2 regions of the Micromonospora sp. NPDC006431 genome follow, and region 2 is predicted to be linked to the other one. Evidence: riboswitches for the same ligand, from Rfam matches in the RefSeq annotation. Region 2 holds a riboswitch; the other holds the start of a gene.
What was found. A riboswitch is a leader RNA that binds a small molecule or an ion and turns the genes downstream of it on or off. The one in region 2 is predicted to bind cobalamin.
Positions count from the first base shown of each region.

Region 1: another riboswitch for cobalamin. It lies ahead of ACFYM6_RS11600 (CbtB-domain containing protein); the one in region 2 lies ahead of cobN (cobaltochelatase subunit CobN).

Region 1 covers NZ_JBIAHQ010000005.1:9,631-21,030, reverse strand. The annotation lists gene ACFYM6_RS11655 (AAA family ATPase) at 413-934, shown strand; gene ACFYM6_RS11650 (kinase) at 934-1,476, shown strand; gene ACFYM6_RS11645 (hypothetical protein) at 1,676-1,837, shown strand; gene ACFYM6_RS11640 (VOC family protein) at 1,840-2,082, shown strand; gene ACFYM6_RS11635 (HAD family hydrolase) at 2,097-2,765, shown strand; gene ACFYM6_RS11630 (VOC family protein) at 2,801-3,055, shown strand; gene ACFYM6_RS11625 (hypothetical protein) at 3,155-3,502, opposite strand; gene ACFYM6_RS11620 (Imm50 family immunity protein) at 4,369-4,689, shown strand; gene ACFYM6_RS11615 (hypothetical protein) at 4,901-5,281, opposite strand; gene ACFYM6_RS11610 (histidine phosphatase family protein) at 5,789-6,382, opposite strand; gene ACFYM6_RS11605 (CbtA family protein) at 6,379-7,170, opposite strand; gene ACFYM6_RS11600 (CbtB-domain containing protein) at 7,161-7,364, opposite strand; cobalamin riboswitch at 7,398-7,549, opposite strand; gene ACFYM6_RS11595 (SRPBCC domain-containing protein) at 7,580-8,050, opposite strand; gene ACFYM6_RS11590 (HIT family protein) at 8,126-8,626, opposite strand; gene ACFYM6_RS11585 (nucleotidyltransferase domain-containing protein) at 8,681-9,136, shown strand; gene ACFYM6_RS11580 (vancomycin high temperature exclusion protein) at 9,260-9,958, opposite strand; gene ACFYM6_RS11575 (hypothetical protein) at 10,054-10,509, shown strand; gene ACFYM6_RS11570 (class I SAM-dependent methyltransferase) at 10,560-11,282, opposite strand; gene ACFYM6_RS11565 (PH domain-containing protein) at 11,301-11,400, opposite strand, start outside.
Region 2 covers NZ_JBIAHQ010000010.1:235,572-246,971, reverse strand. The annotation lists gene ACFYM6_RS19465 (RNA-guided endonuclease TnpB family protein) at 1-257, opposite strand, end outside; partial or broken gene ACFYM6_RS19460 (IS607 family transposase) at 254-851, opposite strand; gene ACFYM6_RS19455 (MFS transporter) at 1,071-2,309, shown strand; gene ACFYM6_RS19450 (hypothetical protein) at 2,464-2,796, shown strand; gene ACFYM6_RS19445 (glycosyltransferase 87 family protein) at 2,835-4,433, opposite strand; gene ACFYM6_RS19440 (MBL fold metallo-hydrolase) at 4,489-5,211, opposite strand; cobalamin riboswitch at 5,521-5,650, shown strand; gene cobN (cobaltochelatase subunit CobN) at 6,062-9,736, shown strand; gene ACFYM6_RS19430 (VWA domain-containing protein) at 9,733-11,400, shown strand, end outside.

The sequences.
Region 1 (11,400 bases), on a different contig from region 2:
GACCACGGGGGAGCGGCCCACGAGCCGATCCGCACGGCCGCCGCGTAGATCGAACGCAGCAGCCCGACGAGGTTGCGCACGGTCGACGGGGACAGGACCTTTGCACGGTCAGCGGCCCACGCCTGCACCTCGGAGGGCACGATGGCCGCTAGGCGTCGGGAGCCCAGTGGAGTAGCGGCGATGTGCGTTTCGATCAGGCTGGAGACCCGACGGGCGGTGGTGGGGCGGTGAGCGCGGCTGGCGGCCCACTGGCGGGCGTACTCGACGACGGTCGTCTTGTCGGACGGGTCGACGTACTGGCCGCGAACGATGTCGGCCTCGACCTGGGAAAGGAAGCGGTCAGCGTCGGACTTGCGCGTGAACGAGCGCTTACGCTGGCGGCGGGAGTCGTCGCGCCACCGCGCCAGGCCGGATGCTCGCGCGTGCCACCGGTTGGCCGATGCTCGACAAGGACACGCTGACACGACCCATCGTGGAAGCGGCCTTGGAGATCCTGGGCCAGTCTCCCCATGACCGGGAGTCAGACGCCTACCTGAAGCTCGTGCGACCCCGGGAGTACGAAGCGCTCAGCGCTGCGGCAGAAGAGAACGTGCAGTGCGGCAACAGCGTCATCGTGACCGCCCCTTTCATTGCCGAGTTCCAGGACCGGCAATGGCTGGATCGGACGCGAGCGCGGTTCACAGGCATGGGCGCCTCATTGAGCCTCGTCTGGGTGTACTGCGACGCGGACACGATGAACCTCTACCTCCGCAGGCGTGGAGCTGCACGAGACGCGGCAAAGCTCGCTGACTGGCCGGCCTACCTCAGCCGCATCGACACGGGCTTTCGGCCGCCGGCGCAGCACACAGTCATCAACAACTGCGTCTCGGCCAAGCCGTTGCAGGAACAGGCCGAAGTGCTGGTCAAGTCGCTGATGGGACTGGAGCTGGACTGATGCAGGGCGTGATCCTCTACGGTCCGCCAGCCTCAGGCAAGGACACCATCACGGCGGCCCTGCACCAACTCGACAGCCGCTACCAACAGTTTCGGCGTCTGAAGGCCAGACCAGGGCGTACCGAGGGCTACCGAATGATCAGCGAGGCCCAACTGGCGGCACTGCGCGCATCCGGCAGCGTGGTCTGGGAAAACCAGCGGTATGGGGCGTTGTACGTCGTGGACGCCCCCGGGCTCCGCCAACAGCTCGACGAAGCCGTCCCCGTCGTGCATCTCGGCCAGGTGGAGGCGATTGACGCTATACGGCGAGCCTTCCCAGAAACGCGTTGGACCGTCGTAGCTCTCACCTGCCCGCGAGACGTTGCCCAAGAGCGAATAGTCCGGCGAGCGACCGGCGACACGCTGCAACGACTCAGGGCATGGGACGAGACCCCGGCTGCGAGGACCGCGGACCTCACCATCGACACTTCGCAGACGCCACCAGACAGAGCAGCAAAGCTCGTCGACCAGGTAACGAGACCTGCGATGCCGTGGAGGGCGTGACAAGTCGGCGGCCGGCCCGGCGATGTCGGGCCTCAGGACCTGCGTGACAGATCAGTCTCGGGACGTGGGTGACACCGCTAGGCTCGACCGCCCGGACGGTGGTGACAGCCCGCTTGGAACGAGCGTCGTACGTCCTCACATGCCGATGAGCGGACGGCATGCCGATGACAGCGGGTCGCAGCCCCCGTACGTTGGCGTCATGGCGACTTTTTGGACCTTGGGATGCGATGCCGACCATCCGCAGCGGATCGCCGCTTTCTGGGCGCTGGCCCTCGGCTGTGTCAAGGAATCTGGCTTCGACGAGCCCGATAACGCGTCGATCGTCGACCCGGATGGCCGGGCCCCGCCATTAGTTTCCTGAAGGTGCCCGAGGGGAAAGCCGCTGAACCAAGAACCGGTCGCCGAATGCATATCGATGTCATGCCGACCGACGGGACACGCGATGAGGAGGTCGTGCGGCTGAAGGGGCTCGGGCGCGACCCGAGTACGAGGATCATCGCAAGCCCCAACGGCCCCGGTTGGGTGACCAGGGCCGACCCGGAGGGCAACCTGTTCTGCGTCGAGCGCAGTCAGGAGCATCATGATCCACGTCAATCGTCCCGCTGATCTAGGGTGACCTGGTGCCTTCGAAACCCGTGACAACCGTCCTGTTCGATTTCGCTTGGACCCTGTTCGCCAGAGACCCCAACCGCTGGATCGGCAGCGCGGCGGCCTTGGTCGGCCGGGAGGTGGCCGTCGGTGAGGCGCAGCGCATCGCCTCGGATTTCGCTGAGTTGTTGCGGACGACGGCTACGGACCCTGCTCACATCGCCCGGGACTTGGACCCACAGGTGTGGGACCGGGCGATTCTGGCTGTCCTGCAGCAAATCCGTGGGGTGGACTTGCCGTTTGCGCGAGCGCTGCACGAAACGCGCGCCGAAGCGCTCGAGCCGTACGCGGACACGTCGTCCACTCTCGCCGCACTGAGTGCCCGCGATATTCGCCTTGGCGTGGTCAGTAACGTCGGCTGGGACATTCGCAAATGCTTTGCGAGGCACGGGCTTGACCGCTACATCGATGCATTCGTTCTTTCCTACGAGGTCGGCTTCGTCAAACCCGATGTACGGATCTGGCGCACCGCACTCGACGCCCTGGCGGCACAGCCAGATCGAACGCTGATGGTCGGTGACCATCCCAGCGGCGACGGCGGTTCCGTGACCGCCGGGATACCGGCCCTGGTACTGCCGATGGTGAGTTCGCCAGCCCAGCTTCGCGGATTCGATCACGTGCTGACGTTGGCCGGAATTTGAAGCTGGTTCGGTTCTTGGTTTGTCGAGGTTGCCCTATGCACTTCGGGAAAGATGTCCGATTATTCCAGTATGAAGTCGAGGGCAAGTCCAGCAAGAACCGCATGCATATCGATGTCCGGGTGGCCGGTCCAGGCCCCTGGGACATGGTCGAGCGCGCCCGACTGATCCGGCAGAAAGTCCCCGAGTTGGTCGCCGCTGGCGCGACGGTGATCCGCGAGGAGTGGTACGGCGACGTGCTCGACCAAGTCGTCATGCAGGACCCCGAGGGCAACGAGTTCTGCGTCGCTTGATGCCACGGCCACTGCCCGCGATTCGGTATCCGGATCTGCCGCCACCCGTGCGCGGCGCCCATCCTGAACCATCATCCCTAGTGCATACTCCAGGGGGCTTCAGTCCAGACCCTCGCATCGGACGCCGACGCTTGCGATCTCCCCGCTGCGAACGAGTTCTCGGATCGCTGTGGTCATGGCTGGCACGCCCGGTTCCGGCACGATCAGCTGGTCAACGGCCCAGAAGTAACTGCCGTTCGCGACTTCACCGGTCTCCTTCCATCTCGTAAGCAGGCGGCGGACCTCCTCGACGGTGAAGATGGTCAACGCCCAACCGGAGCCGTCAGGAAGATCGACGAAGGCATCTACATTGGCTACGGACTCCTCTGTGTCCGTGCTGGGATTGAGAAGGAACCGTGCCACGAAGGTTGGTTCCGCGATAGTCGTGTACGGGTCGATGGTGCCCATGAGCGCCCATCATGCCGCACGTGCACGAGCAGATCGTGGTCCTGCCGACATCCGCTTCTGCCGCGAGTCGCGCGGTCGCCGCGATCATGTAAAGCATCATTCGAGGCCACGGTGTCAACCATCAACCGGAGTCGGACAAGCTGGCTGCCGGCGATGCGTTCAAAGTTTCTGTACGTCTTCAAGGCGGCCCTGAACGGGCCGCACGCGCCGCCGCCTGGGCGCGCGTCCGTCGCTCCGCTGGCGCTCCGACTCCGGCCACGCAACACGCCCGGCGGCTGGCGCGGAGAGCGGGAAGCCCAGGGGCCGCCGCAGACGGGATAGCGGAGGAGAGTGGTGAGATCCGTCGCCGGCAGCCGGCCGCGCCGCGCTTGAGCAGCGCGGCGCAGGTGACGCGCCGTCGAGTCCGCGCGGCAAGCCCCGAGCATGGGGGCGGTGTCCGCCGAGGGCATGCCGGTCGTCCAGGAGCCGGCTCCGCAGCCGCATCACGGTCAGGTCAACTGCTCGCCTGGGAGGGGGAGGGTGGCCGCCGATGGCCAGCTCCGACCCCGGGAGCCGGGTCCGTACCGGTCGAGGTCAGGTCAAATGCGCCACTGTGGCGGTGTCCGCCGGGGGCACGGTCCGTGACACGAAAGCCGACTCAGCCCGTCCCGGTAGGGGCTGTCCGCGCGTCAAGGCCCGCTTGACGTGGCGGGCCGGGCGGCAGCCCGCTCCCCAGGAGGGCGGGTAGGCGGCGGACGGGATGGCAGGATTGGCCTCGTTCTGACGGGCAACGGGAGGTACCAGGATGTCTGGCTGGGTTGATCTCTTGAGTGAGTCGCACGGCATCCGGGCGATTTACGGTGAGGACCTGCCGGCGCTGACGTCGGTTGACATCCCATGAGCTCGTCCTGCATCGCGACGGGCCACGCGCTACGTTGCGCTTCGACCTTCCCCAGTTCCCCAAGTCGCCACCGAAGAAGTGGGCGGATCAGGGCTTCAACGTCGTTCAAGTCCAACTCACACTGGTGGATGTGCTGCACCTGGCCATAGTCGGTTGGACGACCCGTGCTGTGCTTGACATCAATGTCGAACGCATGGGCGAGGCGCTCTCGTTGAGGGCAAACAATGGCCCGGTGGATATCAACATTGACGCCCGATGGCTTGTTCTGTCACACCTGTCGGCCTATTGCCGTGCCTCGGCTGAGTGACTATCTGGGTGACGACGGGTACGAGCGGCGGCGGACGTCCACGGACGATCCCGGACGGTTGCCGCAGGCACATGCAGATGACCGCGCAGGTCAGCGAGCCCTGATGGTTGCCTGGGGGTCAAGGGGTCGTCGGTTCGAATCCCGCCGTTCCCACCAAGGCCCGAGGGCGTATCCGATCGAGGGGCGCGCCATCTCGTCGTTGAACGGCTGTTCAGGCGAGGCACTGGCCGCCCGGCAAGGCACCGAGCACTTGCTGCTGCCCGCCCCAGCCCACCACGCAACCGGCGCCTGCGGGTACGGCGTAGACGATGGCGTGCCGGGGTGCCGGATCCGCTGGCCCGGCTGGTCGTACGACTATGTCGGTGAAGCCGGCGGCGGTAAGCGCCTGCCGGATCTGGTCGGCCATCTGCTCCGGGCTGTCCGTGGTCGGAAACATCCGCCGGCGGGCCTGCTCCGCCACGCACTCCTCGGTGACCGGCCGGGCACAGTCAAACCTCATCCGGTCCAGCGCCGCGCGGACGGCCTCGGCTGCGGTCTCCGCCTCAGCTCGCTGCCTTGAGCTGAGTTTGCTGCGGCTCAGCTCGTCGTCCACTACTCGCTGGCAGTAGGTGGGGTCGTACTGGCCGGCCTGACCAGCCCAGGTGCAGAGGGTGGCGGGGCCGGACGTATGGGCCGGAGCCGGTGTGCCTGAAACATCCTGCCATTTTGAGCCGGCGGTGGCGGTGGACCCGGTGCCCGGTGCCGGGGACGGCGACTCGCAGGCAGTGATTGTCAGGGCGGCGAGCACAAGCCCGACCAGAGCCGTCCGGGATGAACCGATGATTGGAGCCTGCGCGTGCACTGCCGCAGCATAAGGACGCGCCAGCCGATCCGGTGCCCCGGTCGAGAGACGATCGCGTATCTCAGGGGAACCGTTGAGCAGCGCCGGGGCGAGGCTGCCCTTCCTTCGCCGGATCCTGGCAGTGTGGGGCACACAGGGGGCACAAGACACTGTCAAACGTCGTCAACCAGCCACTAACGATGGCAGCCCGAGACGCCGTGTGAGCAGGTGTCGCCGGCCGTCCACGCTGGTGGCGGGACAGCGGCTCTATGTTCCGCTTCAACGTCTGACGGCATCCATTGGTCCGGGCGGCTCCAGGTGAACTCGCCAGCCCCGGTTGCCTGCTCGTAGGTGCAGGACCGACAGCGGTGCGACGTCGAGTTGCCAGAAGGCCGCAGACGGCGCTCGCAGGACGTTGACCAGCGCGGCTCGGATCACTGCCGCGTGCGTGATGGCGGTGATCCGCGCGGACCGCACGGCCTGCGCGTGAAGCCAGCGGCCGACGCGGTCGACGAGCGCGGTGAGGCTTTCTCCGCCGTGCGGTGCGGCGTCCGGGTCGGTGAGCCATCGCTGCAGGCCGTCGGGGTTTGCCGCGGCGACCTCGTCGAGGGTACGGCCGGTCCAGTCTCCGTAGTCGCAGTCGGCGACGGCGGGTTCGATGGTCGGTCGCAATCCCCATGCCGTCGCGGTCTGCACGGCCGCTTCGGCCGGACTGCTCAGGCAGCAGCTCTCGCCCGCGGGGGCCTGGTTGGCCAGGGCGAGGGCGGCCCGTCGGCCACCCTCGTCCAGGTCCACGTTTCCGCCACCGAAGGTCGCCAGTCGTAGGGCGCGGGTGGGCGCGTGGGCGACCAGCTGAAGCCTGGCCGTGGTCACGATCGGGCAGGAACGATCGCCTCAGCTGACGGTTCGCTACCGGTGGGCCGCTCGGGTCCACGGTGCAGCAGGGCGGCGAAGGCAAGCCCGATGCCGGCCCACAGCACCAGTTGGGTGCCGAGGGAGGCGAGACGGAAGTCCCACAGCAGGCCCGCCGGGAAGTCCGCAGGCACCTCCTGGAAGGACGGCAGCGCCAGGTAGCCGACGACGACGGTGGCCAGAAAGCTGGCGACGGCGACGGCGCAGCGTGACCACTGTGGTGCCCCGGCGCGGATGGACCGGTAGGCGAGAGCGCCGGCCCACACGGCGGCCAGACCGAGGATCACCATGGCCAGGTAGCCGCCGGTGCGCTGGTTGATCGTGTCGGGGTCACCGACCGCGGGCGGATTGGCCGGATACTTGCCGAACGGCACGATGACCGCACCGAGCAGCGCCGCACCGGCCAGAGCGAGAGCGGCGTGGGCGTCGTGGCGGATTCGCAGCCGACGCCGCAGCAGCGCGTACGCGGTGGACAACAGGCCGCCCATGGCGACGCCGAACAACCCGGTGGCGAGGAACAGTCCGCCGCGTTGGCCGTCGCGGCTGACCAACTCGTCGGCGTGGTGATCGTCGCCGGCCGCCGGATCAGCGTGAACGGCCTGTTCCTCGATAGCGATCGCAGCCTCGACGCGGGGTTCACCGGCAAGATAGGCGAAGGCCCCGGCGAGCAGGCCGGCGATCAACCCGGCAAGAAGACCACGCAGCAGTACGGAGGCGAAGGTGGGCATCGCGCCGGCGTTCAGTGGCACGGGACGCCGAGCAGGTGCCGGCCATCGTGCATCAGTTCGTGCAGGTACATGCCACTGCGAGAAACGGCGCCCTGGTCGAACGCCACGAGGTAGGCCAGGAGCAGCAGGACGGCGACGATGGCCAGCACCGCCCACACCATCCGGGGGGAGACGGCCGGAGAAGTCAGCGGGCGAGCCGGAGTGGCACTGGACATGATGAGTCGACCTCCTCTGGGGATGACGCGTCCCCTACGAAAGGACTGCGACGAAGGAGCGTCCTGACTCGCGGCCTCGTCCCCATCACCGAAACGAAGGCCGCTCACAGTGGCGCGACCGCACCGGATTCCCACCGGTTTCCCTCGCGACGCCGCAGATGGCGTCATGACCGTACCGACGGCGATGCCGAGCGGTCAACAGACACTTCGCGCGGTCACCGGGAGGGCTCGCCGGACTCGACGAGCCGGGCGAGGTTTGCCAGCGCCATGCGGGTACCGGTCTCGTTGTCGGCAGCGGGGATGCTGTCGGGGATCCCTTCGTGTACGACAAGGACGTCGGTGCCGCCGTCCGCGTCGGTGAGCGTGGTGGTCATCGTCATGGTGCCGCCGAACGCGGGATCCGCGGTCTCGAACTCGAACACCTCGACCACCTGCTCGTTCGGCACGAGCTTGAGGAACCGGCCGTGGTAGGTGTCGGTGCGGGACGTCGACTTGCCGGTGCCTCCCGTCGTCTCGTAGGTGAGCGAGACGCGGAATGCGCCACCTTCGTGGGCTTCGAACTGGTGGACCTGGCCCCTCATGCCGGACGGGACCCGCCACCTGGCGATCGCATCGCCATCCACCAGCGCCCCGTAGACGGCGGGGCGCGAGGCCTTGACATGCTGAGAGACGCGCGTCGAATACATACGGTCAACGTACTGCCCGCATCCGCCGCGGACCGGGAGCTGATCGTCCAGTCGGGCAACCCTGGTCCGTGGTCCTCAGACCTGAAGGTGGGTGCGGATCTTCCGGGCCAGGGCTGACTGGGTGCCGTCATCGACCGCGAGAACGCCGTTCTCGGCCATGAGTGCGTGGAACTGCTGCTGGTGATAGGGCACGCCGGGCGGTAACGGCGCGAGGTGCCAGTGGAGGTGGGCGTTGCCCTGCCGGCTGCCGAGGCTCATCGAGTACATCCGCTCGGTCGGCAGGGTCGCCGCGAGCGCCGTGGCGACCGCGTGCACGACGCCCTGGAAACGCTGGAACTCGTCCTGCCGCATGTCCTGCACCCAGCTCTCGATGTGCTGCTTCGGCGCGACGAGGCAGTAGCCGAGCAGCGTCGGGTTGCGGGCGAGGAAGGCGATGGTGTCGTCGTCCTCGTAGACGACGTGGTGCCGGTAGTCGGGGTCACCGCGCACGAAGGCGCAGACGAAGCAGGGACCGAGCCGGACGCGACGCCCGTACCGCTCGAAGTCGAACGTCGTCTTCGCCGGCTGACCGTCCATATCGGCAGCCTAGATCCACACAGCGGCTTTGAGGTGCGTGCCAGACTCCACAGCATGGTGACGGAGGAGCGGTCCCGGGAAGTAAGTTCGATGGTTGATCTGGTGACGGGGTGGGCGGCTGAGCGCGCGGACGTCGCCGGGGTGGTGGTCGTGGGCTCCTGGGCACGCGGGGCCGCGCGGATGGATTCCGACGTCGACATCGTGGTCCTGACGGACAATTCGGGTCACGCCGAGGCGGGCGTCTGGGCGGGTCTGCTCGGTGGTGAGGTCGTCCGGTTGGCCGACTGGGGGCCGCTGCGGGAGGTCCGGGTACGACGTCCGTCCGGGCTCGAGGTCGAGCTGGGAGTCGTGCCGGTGAGCTGGGCCGACGCCGACCCGGTCGACTCAGGCACCCGCCGAGTCATCATTGACGGGCATCGCATCGTGCATGATCCGGCTGGTGTGCTGGCCGCGTTGTCGGCGGCCTGCACCATCCCAAGCGGGGCGGACACGGGGCACAAGACAAGGTGACCGGAGCCCGGGTGTCCGCCGCTCCGAACGTGGCGAAGCCCACCCCGGACGCACTCGGCCGGGGGAGGCAGCAGTTCCGGGGAAGTTGCCGCGTTGAGCGGCTGGCCGTCAGGCTGAGCGCCGTCAGCCGGCGCGGAGGGCGTCGTCGACGCCGGTCTCGCGGCGGCCGAGATGGACGGGGTCGCGGCCGGAGAGCACGTCCACCGCCGCCTTCACCGAGGCGCCGTACTCGCGAACGGAGCCGATCCGCCACTTGGAGTACGGCCGGACGGTGTCGTCGCCGACACCGTTGGCCTCGATGCCGAAGTGCCGGCACAGCGCCACGGCGCGGGGCAGGTGGAAGGACTGCGTCACCACCGTCATCCGGTCCACCCCGAAGATCCGCTTGGCCCGCGCGCACGAGTCGTACGTGTCGAAGCCGGCGAAGTCCAGCACCACCTTGCCCGTCGGCACGCCCCGATCGACCAGCCAGCGCCGCATCGCCTCAGGCTCGTTGTAGTCGGCGTTCATGTTGTCGCCGGACACCAGGATCGCCCGGACCTTGCCGGCGGTGAACAGCCGCTCGGCGAGCTCCAGCCGGGCGGTGAGGAAGGCCGACGGGCTGCCGTCCGCCTCCACCTTGGTGCCCAGGACCAGGGCGATCGGCGCCTCCGGCACGTCGGCCTCGGTGAAGATGTGCCCCTCGGCGCCACCGCGGAGCCACGCCACGCTGGCCACGCTGCCGCCGGTCGCCAGCACCGCAACGACACCGACCGCGAGCAGTGCCCAACGGACCCGGCGGACGTTCCACCACCGTTTGACGACCCCGAACCGCCCCCGCATGCGGACGAGTATCCCAGGCAGGTTCCTGTGCCGGGCACCCCGATGTCGGGCCCGGGCCTTAGCGTGAGTCCGACGCTGGCAGGAGGAGGTCCGAGATGAGGGAACGCCATCCCGCGCTCGCACGGCTGGACGTGCTCGTCGGACGGTGGACGGTGCGGCCGAAGGTCGAGGGACTCGGCACCGGGTGGACGGACGTCACCTGGGTGGAGGGCGGCCAGTACCTGCGGATGTTCACCGACGCCGAGCCGGTGCCGGACACGGCGCCGCAGGCGTGGCGGGACAACGCGCCGTTCCCCACCACCCAACTGGTCGGCCTCGACGACGCCGACGAGCAGTTTTCCGTGCTGTACGCCGATGCGCGCGGCGTGCACCGGGTCTACCGGATGACGTTCGCCGACGGCGTCTGGCGGATGTGGCGCGACGCGGCCGGCTTCCACCAGCGGTTCACCGGGACGTTGAGCGCCGACGGCGACACCATCGACGCGAGCTGGGAGAAGTCGGCGGACGGGGTCGACTGGACGCTCGACTTCGAGCTGACCTACCGCCGCTGACGCCGTCGGAGTCCGCAGGGGCAGCGCGCATGTCCGGACAGTGCCTGAGATCAGGCCGCCCGAGCGACCACGATCAGTTCCCCGTCGTCGCTCGCGCCGACCGGCTCGCCGGCCCAACCGCCGTACACCCGCTCGACGGTGAAGCCGGCGCCGGCGAGGGACTCGCGCAGCTCCGCCTCGGCCCGGAAGCGCAGCGTGCCCGGGCTGCTCAGCTCCGCGCCGTCCGGCCACCGGTAGTGGTGGACGTAGCTGACCAGGCCGTCGCTGACCTCGGTCAGCTCGGTCCAGGCGTCCACCACCGTGCCATCGGGCAGGGCGAGCCGGCGGCGGGAAGCGCTCGGGGTCCAGCGCTCCCAGCGGCGGGCCGCCGGGTCGCGCGAGTCGAACGCCAGCGCCCCGCCGTCCACCACGGCCCGACGCAGGTCGGCGAGGGTGCCCGCCCACTCGTCGTCGCTCCGGATCTCCTGCGCCACGTGGCTGGTCATCAGGGCCACCTCGTACGCGGCGCCGGGCAGGTCGGCGGAGCTGCCCTCGATCCAGGTGACCCGGTCGGCGCCCGGCTTGACGCGGGCCGCGGCCAGCGACGCCGCCTGCGGCTCCATCCCGGTGACGGTGTGGCCGGCGGCGGCCAGCGCCAGGGTGAGTCGCCCGGTCCCGCAGCCCAGGTCGAGCACGCGGGCCGCCGGAGCCGCGCCGACCACGCCGAGGAAGAACTCGTCGTCGCGCCCCCACGGGTTCTCCACGTCGTAGAGAGCCGCCAGCCGTCGGTCCATGACGGATCAGGATAGGGGTCAGGAGATGTGGTGGAGGATCACGTTGTGCACGTGGTGGCTCTTCTGTGCGCCCCGGAACTCGACCTCGTAGGTGTGCGCGCCGACGTGGATGGCGATC
Region 2 (11,400 bases):
GCGGCGATGTCGGCCATGGCGTCGCGGACGGTTTCCTTCCACGCATTCGCCAGCACACCAAACAACGCGTGTGTGCCGTCGGCCAGCCACCGGTCCCGCACCTGCCGGTCCCTCAACCCAGACCCGACACCGTTGATCGAGCCGTACCGCTGCCACACCTCGCTGCGCACCCGGCCCAACCGGCGGGCCTGCTCTACCAGAGCGGCGTACTTGCCTGGATTCAGTCGGGCCGAGCAGGCGATGCGGGTGACCTTCACCGGCCCCCGTCCCTGGTCAAGTCCACCGTTTTCAACTCCTTCTCGTAACGGCGCAGACCGTCCAGCCGGCACGAGAAGGAGTTGACGACGGCCAGGAGGTCCTCGACCAGCTCGTGCTGCGGGGACAACGCCTCTTGGTTTGCGACGACGATCTCGCAGCCGCCGCGCGCTGCCAGATGCTCCAGCAAGTCGAACCCGAACCGGGCCAGCCTGTCCTTGTGTGCCACCACCAGCGTGGCGACCTCACCCCGGTCGACGGCGTCCATCAATGCCAGGAACTTCTTACGGCGAAGGTTCATCCCGCCGCCGACCTCGCTGATCCACTCGTCCACGGCCAGACCGCGAGCGAGGCAGAACTGCTGCATCGCCGCCACCTGCGACGCCAACTCCGACTTCAGGCCCGGCGACGACACCCGGCAGTACACCACCACCTTCCGCCGCCCGGCGTCGAAACCCGGCTGCAGCACCCGGCGCACATCCGAATCGTCGAAATACCGCTGCCCCGACGGCAGACGACGCGCCGTGATCCGGCCCTCCGCCTCCCACCGGCGCACCGCTCATCGAACGGCCCACCCGCTTGGCAAGTTCCCCCATCCGATACACACCGCCCACAACCCGTCAATTGTTGACAGCTCTAGAAAGGAAAGCAACCACTAGTACTGCTCCCTACCCGGCCGCGCCCTCCGCGCCGGCCACTGTCGGCATCATGCCGCGTCCGGTCCGCCACCGGTAAGGGTGATAGCGCTTGCCGTGAGAGCGCTCCCAGGTATGGGATGATCGGCGGGCAGCCCTCAGGGGAGAGGAAGACATCGCGTGAGCAGCACCATCGACGCGTCGAGCGTCGACCGGCCGGTCGTGCCCCGGGCGGTCCTGGCCGCCCGGACCGGGGTGGCGGTCGTGTTCGCCCTCAACGGGCTCGCGGTGGGCACCTGGTTCTCCCGGGTGCCCGCAGTACGCGAGGCGCTGGGGCTCAGCGCCGGGCGGCTCGGCCTGCTGCTGATGGCCTTGTCGGCCGGCGCGGTGCTGGCGATGCCGACCGCCGGGCTGGTCACCCAGCGGCTCGGACCGGCCCGCACGGTGGCGGCCTCGGTCCTGCTCGTCGCGTTCGGCACGGTCGTCGCCGGCCTCTCCGCCGGCCTGGCCGGGTCGGTGATGGGGGTCGCCGTGGGCCTCTTCGCCTTCGGCTACGGCTCCGGCACCTGGGACGTGGCGATGAACGTCGAGGGCGCGGCGGTGGAGAAGCGCCTCGGCCGGACCATCATGCCCCGGTTCCATGCCGCGTGGAGCCTCGGCTCGGTGGCCGGGGCCGGGATCGGCGCCGGGGCGGCCCGGCTGGGCGTACCGGTGGGGGTGCACCTGCCCGCGCTCGCGGTCGTGGTCCTGGTCGGCGCGCTGCTCGGTGCCCGCGCGTTCCTGCCGGCCCCCGCGGAGGCGGAGGGTACGGCGGACCCGGCGGCCCGGCGCCGGGCGCTGCTGGCCACCTGGCGGGAGCCGCGCACCCTGCTCATCGGCCTGCTGGTGCTGGTCATGGCATTCACCGAGGGCAGCGCCAACGACTGGCTGGCGGTGGCGTTCGTCGACGGGTACGGCGTCAGCGAGGCGGTCGGCGCGGTCGTCTTCGGCGTCTTCGTGGTCGGCATGACGCTCGGCCGGACCGCCGGCACGATCGCCATCGACCGGTGGGGGCGGGTGGCGGTGCTGTTCGGCACCATCGGGCTGGCCGCCGTCGGCGCCGCCCTGGCCGTGCTGGCCGGCTCCGGCCCGCTCGCCGTGGTCGGCGTGGCGCTCTGGGGGATCGGGGCGTCGCTCGGCTTCCCGGTCGGGATGAGCGCCGCCGCCGACGACGAGGACCGGGCGCCGGCCCGGGTCAGCGTGGTCGCCGTGATCGGCTACACCGCCTTCCTGGGTGGGCCGCCGCTGCTCGGCTTCCTCGGCGACCACCTGGGCATCCTGCCCGCCCTCGGTGTCGTGCCACTCCTGCTGCTGCCCACCCTCGCGCTGGTCCCGGTGCTCCGCCCGCCCGCCCCGGCGACCCCGCCCGGCCAGGGCTGATCGACCCGGGCCACGGCCTGTCGCGGTGCCCGGACGGGCCGGACCCGGCAGGAACCGGATGATCACGGCCGGTCAGCGGACTCCCACGGCGCTCCCAGCCACCTGCCAGGTGATGTTGCTGCACTGGGAGCGACGCCGAGGAGAGGAGGCGGGCATGGGCTGGTTCAGCCGACGGGGCGCCGACCGGACGACCCCGACCAAGCTCGACCGTGAGGCCACCGCGGAGGACCTGGCCGCGCTGGAGGCCTTCGTGACCAGCCGCAGCGGGGTGGAGTTCTACCTGGAACCGGAGACCACCGCCACCGACACCACCGTGGTCGCCATCGCCCACGACGGCGAGTGGATCCGCCGCCGCACCGGCTCGCCCCGGGCCGCCGGGAAGATCGCCCAGCGGCACGCGATCCCGCTGTACGAGGCGGCCCGCACCGGCTACCCCGAGCGGATGCGGGCCTGGAACCGGGCCCACCCGGAGCGCCGGGCCCGCTGACCGGCCGCCGGCCGGGGTCAGCGGTGCGCGAGCCGGGGTCAGCGGTGCGCGCGGAACGCCGCCGCCAGCTCGTCGTCGTAGGTGGCGATCGGGCGTCCGTCGGCCGCGTACGCGACCAGCCGGCCGTGCGTCATGGTCGCGGCGCGGAACGAGAAGATCCGGGACCCTGGGTAGGCGTCGAGCAATGGGATGGCCCGGGGTGCCCCGCCCGGCGCCGAGTAGTAGGCCAACCGGGCCACCTGCCCGGAGACCACCCCGTTGACCCGGACCTTCGTCGGCTCGACGGCCGTGCCGAAGGAGACCGCCGCGTCCCCGCCGTACGCGGCGCACTCGGCGGCCCCACGGCAGACGAAGAAGTATCGGGGGTTCGCCACGTCGTCGAGGGCGTACGCCTTGAACGTGGGGTCCGCGCCGGCCGGGAGCGGCTGGACGGCGAAGAACGCCAGCGCCGCGGCGGCGGCCACGCCCACCCGCAGCCAGGCCCGGCCGGCGGTGGCCCGGCGGTGTGCCCGGGTGGCGGTGACCGCGACGCCGCCGAACCCGACGAGGCAGAGCGCGCCGACGCCGAGCGCCCGGGCGTTCTCCAGTAGGAACTGCACGCCGGGCCGGGCGGACACCGGGCCCAGCGCCGCGCCGAGGGATACCACCATGGCCACCAGCAGGGCGGCGCCGGCCACCCGGCGGGCCACCCCGGACGCGCCGACCAGCAGCATGGCGGCCAGCACCGGCCAGATCTGGTGGTGGGTCCAGGACACCGGGGAGGCGGCCACGGTGGCGCAGCCGACCAGCACGGCGGCGTGCCCCGGCCGGCCGAGCCCGGTGAGCTGCCGGGCCCGCAGCAGCGCCACCGCGCAGATGACGCCCACCAGCGCGGCCCAGAGCAGCGGCAGGGTGGCCGGGGCGACGCCGACGCGGAGCAGCATCCCGTGCAGCGACTGGTTGCCCAGCGACGCGAGGTCGCCGATCCGGGAGGTCTGCAGCACCGTCCCGGTCCAGTAGGTCCAGCTCTCCGCCGGCAACACCGCCGCGGCGACCCCCGCCGCCACCAGGAACGCAGCCGCCGCCCGACCGGCGTCCCGGTAGCGGCCACTGACCAGGAAGTACGCCACGAAGAGCAGCGGGGTCAGCTTGATCGCCGCGGCCAACCCGACCAGCACCCCGCGCCAGCGGGGCGGAACCACCCCCATGCCGTCCAGCAGGGCCAGCAGCACGATGAAGATGCTCACCTGGCCGAAGCGCAAGTTGCTCTGCACCGGCGCGGAGAGCATCAGCGCCGTGGCGACCGCGGCCACGGCCAGCGGCCGTCGGGACCGCTCGGGCGCCAGCACCCCACCGACCGGTACGGCGATGGCGACCACGGCCACGACCGTCAGCAGCAGCCAGAGCACGCCCAGCGCGGGCTCCGGGACCACGGTGATCGGCGCGAGCACGACCGCCGCGAACGGGGGATAGGTGAACGGGCCCCCGTTCTCCGCGACGTACCCGTACAGCGGCCGCCCGGCCCGCAGGTCGGTCAGCGCCCCGTAGTAGATGTGCAGGTCGGAGAGGTGGTCGGGGCGTCGGGCCACCAGCGCGACGGAGACCGCGGCGGCCAGCGCGAACCCGGTCCACAGCAGAATCACCCGGCGGTCCCGCATCGACCGAGGATAGGACGGGCCGCTGCGTCGCGGGGCCCCGTTCGGGCGGGGTCGGTCAGCCGGCCAGCGCGGCCCGCGCCTCTGCCAGCCGTACCGGCTCGTCGTGGGCGGAGACGTACCACTCGACGTCGTCGGTGAGCAGGCCGCGCGCCATCGCCAGGTCGGGCCCGTCCTCCGGGGTACGCAGGTGGGCCGGCGGCGGGTACCAGCAGTCGCCGAGCAGCAGCACCCCCGAGTCCGGCACCAGCACCACCGACGAGTCCGGGGCGTGCCGGCCGCCCACGTGCCGGACCACGACCCCGGTGGGCAGGGTCAGGTCGTCGGTGAAGGTGCGGGCCGGCGGGAGAACCGTGAAACCGTCCCAGGAGTCCATGGCGAGGGCCCGGGCCCGGAAGCTGTGCCCGAGCCGGGGGTTCTCGCGTACCTGCTCGCGGAGGTAGCGGTGGCTCCACGGCCGGGCCGCCTCGGCGCGCAGCGGCGCGACGCCGGCCTCGTGCCCGACGATCTCCACCCCGGGCCAGGCGCAGGCGCCCCAGACGTGGTCCCAGTGGTGGTGGGTGTAGACCAGCCAGCGGGGATCCGGCAGCCCGGCCGCGCGCAGTCCGGCCTGGATCTCGCGGGCATGGGCCGGGCTCTGCCCCGCGTCGACGATCACACTTCCGCGCTCGTTGGCGACGACGGCGACGGTCGGGCGGACCGCGTACGGGTCCGGGTCGCCGGGGAACAACCAGACCCGGCCGGCCAACTGTCGGGGCGTGACGGTGTCGATGGCGGCCATTCCTCTCGCCGGGCGGAAGTGCGCCGCAGTCGATCGCGATGCTATCGGCTCGACGCGTCCCAGGCCGCCCCGCCAGCACCGACGTGGTTTCCGAACCGTGCCGCGCCGTCCGGCGGAAACGGTGCCGGTAAGGGTACCGGCCGGCGGGGTAAACCGACCTACCGATCGGTGTGCGTCATTGCGAGCGGCACCGTTCGCCGATCCATCCGATCGACCAGAGTCCATTGGTCGCGGCCGCGGCGGTGCCGCCGACCCGCCGTTGACCCGGGACCGGCGGCTGTGGCAGCATTCGCGGCCAAGACGGCAGTGAAGGAAGCCGGTGTGAATCCGGCGCGGTCCCGCCACTGTCACCGGGGAGCGATCCCCCCTCGTGAGTCACGGCCGTGCGTGCGCGGTTGGAAGGCCGGGGGAGAGCGTCGATCCGGAAGCCAGGATACTTCGGCCGTCGGAGAGCCCCAGGGCGTGGACACCCGAGGAGGACCCGATGCACGGCCTTTCCGCCATCGACGGTGATCGTCGTATTCGGCCGGCGCGCACCGACGCGCCGTTGACCGTTCGCCCCGCCGCACCGCGGGCCGCGCGCGGTTCCGCGCACCCGACCGTTCGCCGCGCCGCCGCCCGTCCGGGCGTCGCCGGAGTCGCTCGCGCTGTCCTCGAACCCGCCGCCGGGCGGGGTCGCGCCGTCCGCCGCTGAGTTCCGCCCCGCCGGGTTTCGCGCCCGGCCGGGCGTCCCTGCCGGCCCGCCGTCGGTGAACCGCCCGCCCGGACCCGCGTACCCGCTGAACCCGCGCCCACCCCCGCCCGCGGCCGGCCCCGCCGTGCCGCCGGGTGTCACGCTCCGGAGCCGTCCGTGCGCATCCTGCTGCTGTCCACCGCCGACACCGACCTGCTCGCCGCCCGCGCCAGCGGCGCCGACTACCGGCTGGCCAACCCCGCGCGGCTCGCCGTCGACGCCGTGCCCGCGCTGCTCGACGGCGTCGACCTGGCCGTCGTACGCCTGCTCGGCGGCCGGCAGGCGTGGCCGGACGGCCTGGCCGCGGTGCTCGCCTCCGGCGTGCCGACCGTGGTGCTCGGCGGTGAGGCGCTGCCCGACGCGGAGCTGATGGCGGCGTCCACGGTGGCCGCCGGGGTGGCGGCCGAGTCCCTCGCCTACCTGGTGGAGGGCGGCCCGGACAACCTCGCCGAGCTGGCCCGGTTCCTGTCCGACACCGTCCTGCTCACCGGCGAGGGCTTCGCCCCGCCCGCGCCCACCCCGCCGTACGGCATCCTCGGCCCCGAGCCCGCGTCGGCCGGGGCCGGGCGGCCCACCGTCGGGGTCGTCTTCTACCGGGCGCACGCCCTGGCTGGGAACACCGCGTTCGTCGAGACCCTGGCCGACGCGGTCACCGCGGCCGGCGGGCGTCCGCTGCCGATCTTCTGCGGCTCGCTGCGCGGGCTCACCCCCGGCGACGGGCCGACGGGCCTCTTCGCCCGCTGCGACGTCCTGGTGGTGACGGTGCTGGCGGCCGGCGGCACGGTCGCCGCGGACGCGTCCGGTGGGGGCGACGAGGACGCCTGGGACGTCGGCGCGCTCGCCGCCCTGGACGTCCCGGTCATCCAGGCCCTCTGCCTGACCAGCACCCGCGACCGGTGGGCGGCCAGCGACGCCGGGCTCTCCCCGCTGGACGCGGCCATGCAGGTGGCCATCCCCGAGTTCGACGGCCGGATCGTCACCGTGCCGTTCTCGTTCAAGCGGATCGACGCCGACGGGCTCTCGGTCTACGAGCCTGACCCGGAGCGGGCCGCCCGGGTCGCCGGCATCGCCGTCCGCCAGGCCCGGCTGCGGCACGTGCCGAACGCCGAGAAGCGGCTGGCGATCGTGCTCAGCTCCTACCCGACCAAGCACTCGCGGGTCGGCAACGCGGTCGGCCTGGACACCCCGGCCTCGGCGGTACGCCTGCTCGCGGCCCTGGCCGACGCCGGCTACGACCTCGGCGCCGGGCCGGTGCCGGACGACGGGGACGCGCTGATCCACGCCCTGATCGCCGCCGGCGGGCACGACGTCGAGTGGCTCACCCCGCAGCAGCTCGCCGCCGCCGAGGCGCGGGTGCCGGGGGCGACGTACCGGCGTTGGTTCGGCGCGCTCCCGGCGGAGCTGCGCGCGCGGCTGCGGGACCACTGGGGCGAACCGCCGGGGCAGCTCTACACCGACGGCGGCGACATCGTCCTCGCCGGGCTGCGCTTTGGCAATGTGGTGCTGCTGATCCAGCCGCCCCGCGGCTTCGGGGAGAACCCGGTCGCCATCTACCACGACCCGGACCTGCCGCCCAGCCACCACTACCTGGCCGCGTACCGGTGGCTGGCCGCGCCGGTCGTCGACGGCGGCTTCGGCGCGGACGCCGTGGTCCACCTCGGCAAGCACGGCACCCTGGAATGGCTGCCCGGCAAGGGACTCGGGCTGGCCGCCGACTGCGCCCCCGACGCGGTGCTCGGCGACCTGCCGCTGGTCTACCCGTTCATCGTCAACGACCCCGGCGAGGGGACGCAGGCCAAGCGCCGCGCGCACGCCGTCGTCGTGGACCACCTCGTCCCGCCGATGGCCCGCGCCGAGACGTACGGCGAGCTGGCGAAGCTCGAACAGCTCCTCGACGAGTACGCCACCGTGCAGGCCCTCGACCCGGCCAAGGTGCCCACGGTCCAGCGGCAGATCTGGGACCTGGTGCGGGACGCGCAGCTGCACCACGACCTGCACCAGGCGGAGATGCCCGCCGAGGATGACTTCGACGATTTCGTGCTGCACCTGGACGGGTACCTCTGCGAGGTCAAGGACGTGCAGATCCGCGACGGCCTGCACGTGCTGGCCGAGGCGCCGGCCGGCGAGGCGCGGGTCAACCTGGTCCTCGCCGTGCTGCGCGCCCCGCAGGTCTGGGGCGGCGTCCGCGCCCTGCCCGGGCTGCGCCAGGCCCTTGCCGTCCACGTCGGCCTCGACGAGGCGGCGCTGCTCGCCGCGCCCGGGGAGCGGATCACCGTGCCGGTGGCGCTGACCGAGGCGGTCGATGGCCCGGCCGCCACGGCCGCCGACGCCGTCGACCTGATCGAGGCCCTCGCCCGGCGGCTCGTCCTCGGCATGGAGACGCTCGGCTGGGACGGCGCCAAGGCGGACGCGGTGGTCGAGGAGGTGGTCGGCGACGCCGTGCCCGACGCCGCCGAGGTGCTGCGCTTCGCCGCCCGCGAGGTGGTGCCCCGGCTGGACCGCACCACCGACGAGATCGGCCGGGTGCTCGGCGCGCTCGACGGCCGGTTCGTCCCGCCCGGCCCGTCCGGCTCACCCACCCGGGGACTGGTCAACGTGCTGCCCACGGGCCGCAACTTCTATTCGGTCGATCCGAAGGCCATCCCCAGCCGCAACGCCTGGGACGTCGGGGTGGCCCTCGCCGACTCGCTGCTCGCCCGGCACCGCGCCGACACCGGGGCGTATCCCCGTTCGGTCGGGCTCACCGTCTGGGGGACCAGCGCCATGCGGACGCAGGGTGACGACATCGCCGAGGTGCTGGCACTGCTCGGTGTCCGTCCGACCTGGGATGACCGGTCCCGCCGGGTCACCGGCGTCGAGGTGGTGCCGCTCGCCGAACTCGGCCGCCCGCGGATCGACGTCACGGTCCGCATCTCCGGCTTCTTCCGGGACGCCTTCCCGCACGTCGTCGCCCTGATCGACGACGCGGTCCGGCGGGTCGCCGGGCTGGACGAGCCGGCCGCGGACAACTACGTGAAGGCGCACGTGGCCGCGGACGTCGCCGAGCACGGGGACGAGCGGCGGGCCACCGCCCGCGTCTTCGGCTCGAAACCCGGGGCGTACGGGGCGGGGCTGCTGCCGCTCATCGACGCCCGGAACTGGCGCACCGACGCCGACCTCGCCGAGGTGTACGCGGTCTGGGGCGGCTACGCGTACGGGGCCGGGCTGGACGGGCGGGAGGCGCGTGCCGACATGGAACGTTCCTTCGCCCGGATCGCCGTCGCGGTGAAGAACCAGGACACCCGCGAGCACGACATCGTCGACTCCGACGACTACTTCCAGTACCACGGCGGGATGGTGGCGATGGTCCGCCACCTCACGGGCACGGCCCCGGCCGCGTACGTCGGCGACTCGGCCATGCCGCACGACGTGCGGACCCGCACGCTCGGCGAGGAGACCCGCCGGGTGTTCCGGGCCCGGGTGGTCAACCCGCGCTGGATCGCCGCGATGCGCCGGCACGGCTACAAGGGCGCCTTCGAGCTGGCCGCCACCGTGGACTACCTGTTCGGCTACGACGCCACCGCCGGGGTGGTCGACGACTGGATGTACGAGCGGCTCGCCGAGGCGTACCTGTTCGACGACACGACGCGCGCCTTCCTGGCGGAGTCCAACCCGTGGGCGCTGCGCGGCATCACGGAACGCCTGCTCGAGGCGGCCGACCGGGGGCTTTGGGCCGCGCCCGAGCCGGCCACCCTCGACCGGCTGCACGAGACGTACCTGGCCAGCGAGGGCGACCTGGAGGAGCGGCAATGACCAGCTTTCCGTTCAGTGCGGTGCTCGGTATGGCCGAGATGCGCCTCGCCCTGCTGCTCAACGCGGTGAGCCCGGCCATCGGCGGGGTGCTCGTCCGGGGTGAGAAGGGCACCGCCAAGTCCACCGCGGTGCGGGCCCTGGCCGCGCTGCTGCCGCCGGTCGACCGGGTCGAGGGCTGCCGCTTCGCCTGCGACCCGGCCGGGCCCGACCCGGGTTGCCCGGACGGGCCGCACCGGGCCGGGTCGGCGGTCGAGCGCCGCCCGGCCGGCCTGGTCGAACTGCCGGTCGGCGCCGCCGAGGACCGGGTGGTCGGCTCGCTCGACCTGGAGCGGGCCCTCGCCGAGGGGGTACGCGCCTACGAGCCCGGCCTGCTCGCCGCCGCGCACCGCGGGGTGCTCTATGTCGACGAGGTCAACCTGTTGCACGACCACCTGGTCGACCTGCTCCTCGACGCCGCCGCCATGGGGCGCTGCCACGTCGAGCGGGAGGGTGTCTCGGTCAGCCATGCCGCCCGGTTCCTGCTGGTCGGCACCATGAACCCGGAGGAGGGGGAGCTGCGCCCGCAGCTGCTCGACCGGTTCGGGCTCACCGTCGAGGTGGCCGCCAGCCGCGATCCCGCCGTACGCGTCGAGGTGGTCCGCCGCCGGCTCGCCGCCGACGCCGATCCGGCCGGCTTCGCCGCCCGCTGGGCCGACGCGGACGCCGAGGTGGCCCGCCGGGTCGCCGCTGCCCGCCACCGGCTGCCCGCCGTGGCGCTGCCCGACGCGGCGCTGCGGCAGATCGCCGAGGTCTGCGCCGCGTTCGACGTGGACGGCATGCGGGCCGATATCGTCACCGCCCGGGCCGCGGTCGCCCATGCGGCGTGGCAGGGCCGGGACCGGGTGACCGCCGAGGACGTCCGGGTCGCCGCCCGGCTCGCCCTGCCGCACCGTCGCCGGCGGGACCCCTTCGACACGCCGGGCCTGGACGAGCAGCGCCTGGACGAGGCGCTGCGCCGGGCCCGGGACGAGCACCCGGACGATGACCCGGACGACGACGGTCCGGCCGGCGGATCCCGCCCCGACGGCGGTCCCGGCGGTCCCGACGGCGGCCTGGGCGGGGGAGCCGAGGGCGGGGCGCCCGACGGGCGGGGCTCGGGCGAGCAGCCGGGTGCGCCGGATGACGGGCGACGGACCGGCCGGGACGGCCGGTGGCCGGTCAACGGCCGGGACGGCCAGTCCGGCGGGTCCGGCGACGACGGCCGCGGCGAGGTCGGCCGCGACGACCCGTTCGACCGGTCGGGTGGCGACGGCTGGGGCGGGGCCGGCGGCGATGCGTCCGCCTCGGAGGGCCCCGGCCGGGCGGGCGACGCCGACGGGTTCGGCGGGGACTCCGAAGCCGATCGGCGGGCGGGTGATGACACCCCGGGCCACGGTGCCGACCGGACCGGGCCGCGCGCCCGGCGGACCGGGTCCGCCGGCCGGCCGGGGGAGCCGGACGGCGTCGCCGGGCCCGGCCCGGTGGCCGTACCCGATCGGGGGCTGCAGGCGCGGCTGCTCACGGCGCCCGGGGTGGGCGAGGGGGTGCCCGGCCGGCGCTCCCGGGCCCGTACCGGGCGCGGCCGGACCACCGGCGCCCGGGTGCCCGCCGGGCGGCCCGGCGCGCTGCACCTGCCGGCCACGGTC